2 regions of the Bradyrhizobium sp. T-12 genome follow, and region 2 is predicted to be linked to the other one. Evidence: riboswitches for the same ligand, from Rfam matches in the RefSeq annotation. Region 2 holds a riboswitch; the other holds the start of a gene.
The links. Region 2 has a riboswitch for S-adenosylmethionine ahead of metX (homoserine O-acetyltransferase MetX). Riboswitches for the same ligand answer to the same signal wherever they lie in the genome.
Positions count from the first base shown of each region.

Region 1 (2,391 bases), 1.3 Mb from region 2:
TGAACGTGCCGGCGGACGTGCGGACGTACCGGCCGATGTGAAAAGACGGCGCGTAGGGCGGGGTTAGCCCTGCAGATGCGCGAAGCGCATCTGCTCGGCGTAACCCGCCATTGTCTGTCTGTGCGGAAACGGAAGCGGCGGGTTACGCCTTCGGCCAACCCGCCCTACCAAGCGATCACGCCTTCTCCAGCGCCGCCGTCAGATCCTCGATCAGATCGTCCGGATGCTCCAGGCCTGCCGAGAAGCGGATGAAACCTTCGCCGATGCCGAGCGCGGCGCGGTCTTCCGGTTTCAGGCGCTGATGCGTCGTGGTGGCCGGATGCGTGACGAGGCTCTTGGCGTCGCCGAGATTGTTCGAGATCCGCGCAAGCTTCAGCTCGTTGAGCACGCGGAACGCGGCAGCCTTGCCGCCCTTGACCTCGAAGCCGACCAGCGTCGAGCCGCCGCGCATCTGCTTCTTCACCAGTGCCGCCTGCGGATGATCGGCGCGTCCGGGATAGACCAGCCGTGCGATCTTCGGATGGCTCGCCAGCACCTCGGCGATGCGCGAGGCGGTATCGGTCTGCGCGCGCACGCGCACGCCCAGCGTCTCGAGGCCCTTGAGCAGGACCCAGGCGTTGAACGGCGAGATCGACGGGCCGGTCTGGCGCATGAAATTGTGGATGTGCTCGGCGATGAAGGCTTCCGAGGACAGGATGATGCCGCCGAGGCAGCGGCCCTGGCCGTCGATATGCTTGGTCGCGGAATAGACCACGACGTCGGCGCCGAGCGCGAGCGGGCTCTGCCAGATCGGCGTCGCGAACACGTTGTCGACGACGAGCCGCGCGCCGCCCTTGTGCGCGATCTCGGCGATCCCGGGAATGTCGAGCACATCAAGCGTCGGATTGGTCGGGCTCTCCAGGAAGAACGTCTTGGTGTTCGGTCGCAGCGCGCGCTGCCACTGGTCGAGGTCGAGCCCGTCGACCAGCGTGGTCTCAATGCCATAGCGCGGCAACAGGTCCTGCACGACGTAGAGGCACGAGCCGAACAGCGCCCGCGAGGCCACCACGTGATCGCCGGCCTTGAGCGGCGCCAGGATCGCGGTCGTCACCGCGGCCATGCCTGTCGCCGCCGAGCGGGCGGCCTCGGCGCCCTCGAGCTCGATCATGCGGCGCTCGAACATTGCGATGGTGGGATTGGAGTAGCGCGAATAGATGAAGCCCGGATCCTCGCCCTTGAACCGCGCCTCGCACTCCTCGGCGCTGTTGTAGACGTAGCCCTGGGTCAGGAACAGCGACTCCGAGGTCTCGCCATATTGCGAGCGCAGGGTGCCGGAATGGACCAGGCGGGTTTCGGGGCGGTAAGCAGCAGGCGACTTCGACATAGGTACCTCCGACATGACCGTCTCGTCGAAAACGGTCACAAAAAAACCGGCCTGGATATCTCCACGGGCCGGGATCACAGAGGTCCCCGGCCTGTTTAGCGACTTATTTAACGTGGCTGCAAGCCGGCCGGCTCAAATCACCACGGGATAAGTGATGCTCATATTCCGCAATGCCCTTTCCGTCAAGGCGTCCATCGGATAGCCGTAAAAGACTTGTATTTCCGGCATGTCCGGATGCAATTGACCCCTGATGAGGACCCCCGGTTGACGTTCACGGTCGCGCCCGACGCCAATGGTATCCTGCCCGACCGCATGATCGCGGCGATGGCGGAGGCCGGGCTCATCCTGCCCGCCTATGATTTCGTCGAGAGCCAGATCCAGCCGGCCAGCCTCGATCTGCGCCTCGGCGACATCGCCTATCGCGTCCGCGCCAGCTTCCTGCCCGGTCCCGGCTCAACCGTCGCCGAGCGCATCGACGAATTGAAGCTGCACGAGTTCAGCCTCGCCGACGGTGCGGTGCTGGAGACCAACTGCGTCTACATCGTGCCGCTGCTGGAAAGCCTCGCGCTGCCGCCGGAGATCGTCGCGGCGGCTAATCCGAAGAGCTCCACCGGCCGGCTCGACGTCTTCACCCGCGTGATCGCCGACGGCACCCGCCGCTTCGACATGATCGGCGCCGGCTATCACGGTCCGCTCTATGCCGAGATCAGCCCGAAGACGTTTCCGGTGCTGGTCCGCGAGGGCTCGCGCCTCAGCCAGGTGCGCTTCCGCACCGGCGATGCCATCCTCAACGCCGACGAGCTCGACGGCCTGCACGCCACTGAGCGCCTCGTCGACGTCGACGATGCCGATCTGTCGGGCGGTGTCGCCGTCTCCGTCGACCTCTCCGGCGAGAAGGCGAGCGGCTTCGTCGGCTACCGCGCCAAGCGGCACACCGGCGTCGTCGACGTCGATCGCCGCTCCGGCTACGCGGTGGAAGATTTCTGGGAGCCGATCTCGGCCCGTCCCGACGGCAGCCTGATCCTCGA
Region 1 is NZ_CM177756.1:6,873,391-6,875,781, reverse strand. It holds gene AC0WRY_RS32890 (SGNH/GDSL hydrolase family protein) at 1-41, shown strand, start outside; gene AC0WRY_RS32885 (O-succinylhomoserine sulfhydrylase) at 176-1,363, opposite strand; SAM riboswitch at 1,438-1,517, opposite strand; gene AC0WRY_RS32880 (2'-deoxycytidine 5'-triphosphate deaminase) at 1,598-2,391, shown strand, end outside.
Region 1: another riboswitch for S-adenosylmethionine. It lies ahead of AC0WRY_RS32885 (O-succinylhomoserine sulfhydrylase); the one in region 2 lies ahead of metX (homoserine O-acetyltransferase MetX).

Region 2 (2,391 bases):
AGAATTCGGGAACGTCGAGCAAGAAGGCGTCATGGCCGCGATCGGTCTCGATCTCGGCGAACGACACCCGCGCGCTCGACGCGTTCAGCGCATGCACCAGCGCGCGCGATTCCGAGGTCGGAAACAGCCAGTCGCTGGTGAAGGAGACGACGCAGAAGCGGGTCTTGATATCCGCGAACGCCTTTGCGAGCACGCCGCCATGGTCGGCGGCGATGTCGAAATAGTCCATCGCGCGGGTCAGATAGAGATAGGCATTGGCATCGAAGCGTTCGACGAAAGAAGAGCCCTGGTAGCGCAGGTAGGACTCGACCTGGAAGTCGGCGTCGAACGAGAAGGTCGGCAGCTCGCGGTCCTGCATGCGCCGGCCGAACTTGCGATGCAGCGCCGCGTCCGAGAGATAGGTGATATGCGCCGCCATGCGCGCCACCGCGAGCCCGCGATGCGGATGGATGCCGTGATCGGCATAGCCGCCGCCGTGCCAATCGGGATCGGCCATCACGGCCTGGCGGCCGAGCTCGTGGAAGGCGATGTTCTGCGCCGAGTGCCGCGTCGCGCACGCGATCGCCAGCGCGGAGAACACGCGGGCGGGATAGGCCGCGGTCCATTGCAGCACCTGCATGCCGCCCATCGAGCCGCCGACCACCGCAAACAGCGTGTCGATGCCGAGCCGGTCGATCAGCATCGCCTGCGCGCGCACCATGTCCGGAATCGTGATGACGGGAAACTCGAGACCCCAGACCTTGCCGGTGGCGGGATTGATCGACGCCGGCCCGGTCGAGCCCATGCAGCCGCCGATCACGTTGGAGCAGATGATGAAGTAGTGCTTGGGATCGATCGGGCGGCCGGGGCCGACCAGCGTCTCCCACCAACCGGGCTTGCCGGTGACGGGATGCACATTGGCGACATGCTGATCGCCGGTCAGCGCATGGCAGATCAGAATTGCGTTGGAGCGATCGGCGTTGAGCTCGCCATAGGTCTGATAAGCGATCTGGAACGGGGAGAGATCGACGCCGCAATCGAGCCGCAGCGGCTGCTCGCTGCCGAAATGCGCGACCTGCGAGCTCGGATGATCCACCTCGTGCGATCGCTCGTCGGCGCTGATCGCAGGACTCGGTATCGACTTGACGCCACCCATCTGACCATCGACCTCGTTCGCGATCAAACCTTGATCGCCACTTGCATCAGGCCATGAAAAACCCGGCCTGAACGATAGGTTCGGCCGGGATCGGAAGCGTCCCCGGCCTGTTTAGCGAGTTTTTTAACGTGGCTGCAAGCCGGCCGGCTCAAATGACCACGGAACGGATGAAAACTACCGTCTTGGGCGGTTTTCGTCAAGTCGCGGCCCGGATCGGTTCAATTCGCCTCTGTCGCGCGGGACGAAAAGGACGTCATTTCTCTTTGCTTTCGCCGCTCCGACTGCCTAATCAGGGCATTCCCCATCGGAACGATCGACAGCCAGACATGTCCCAACGTCCGCCCGCGCCACCATCGCTGCAGGAACTGCGCAAGGAGATCGACGCGATCGACGAGGGCATGCACCGCCTGTTGATGCAGCGCGGCGACATCATCGACCGCCTGATCCAGGTCAAGCAGACCCAGGAGGTCGGCTCGGCGTTCCGCCCGGCGCGCGAGGCATCCATGATGCGCGAGCTCGTGCAGCGCCATCGCGGCATCCTGCCGCTCGACACGGTCGAGAGCATCTGGCGCGTCATCATCTCGACCTTCACCTATGTGCAGGCGCCGTTCTCCGTGCATGCCGACATCTCGGCCAGCGAGGCGGCGATGCGCGATTCCGTGCGCTTCAATTTCGGCTTCACGGTGCCTTACGTCGCCCATTTCAGCGCGCAGGCCGCGGTCGAGGCGGTGGCGAAATCCAAGGGCGATTTGGCAATGGTCTCGGCAACCTCGAGCCGCACGCCGTGGTGGCTGGAGCTGGAAGCGGACGGCGCGCCGAAGATCATCGCGCGGATGCCCTTCATCGAGCGTGCCGACCATCCGGCCGCCCTGCCGGTGTTCGCGATCTCGCGCGTCGCCGACAGCGCCCTGGTGACCGAGGTCGAGACCTTCAGTGTCCGCGTGTCCGGCTGGAACGCGGAGGTCGCGCGCGCGCTGTCGCCGCTCGCCGAGATCGTGGCGGTGCCCGACACCGCCTTCGACGGCGCAGCGCTCCTGGTCTCGGTCACGAGCGCGACCAGCATCGACAAAATCAGGGCTGCCCTGATCGAGGCGGGGGCCTCGGTGCGCTCTGTGGCCCTCGTCGGCAGCCACGCAACGCGCTATACGGTGCCCCCGACCGGGGCGAAATCGTAAACCGCGCGCCCGCCCCGCCATTTTCGGAGTTCAAGATGTCCCGCCCCGTGCCGAATCCCGGCATTCTCGATATTGCGCCCT
Region 2 is NZ_CM177756.1:946,892-949,282, reverse strand. It holds gene metX (homoserine O-acetyltransferase MetX) at 1-1,135, opposite strand, end outside; SAM riboswitch at 1,226-1,305, opposite strand; gene AC0WRY_RS04550 (chorismate mutase) at 1,462-2,310, shown strand; gene hisC (histidinol-phosphate transaminase) at 2,346-2,391, shown strand, end outside.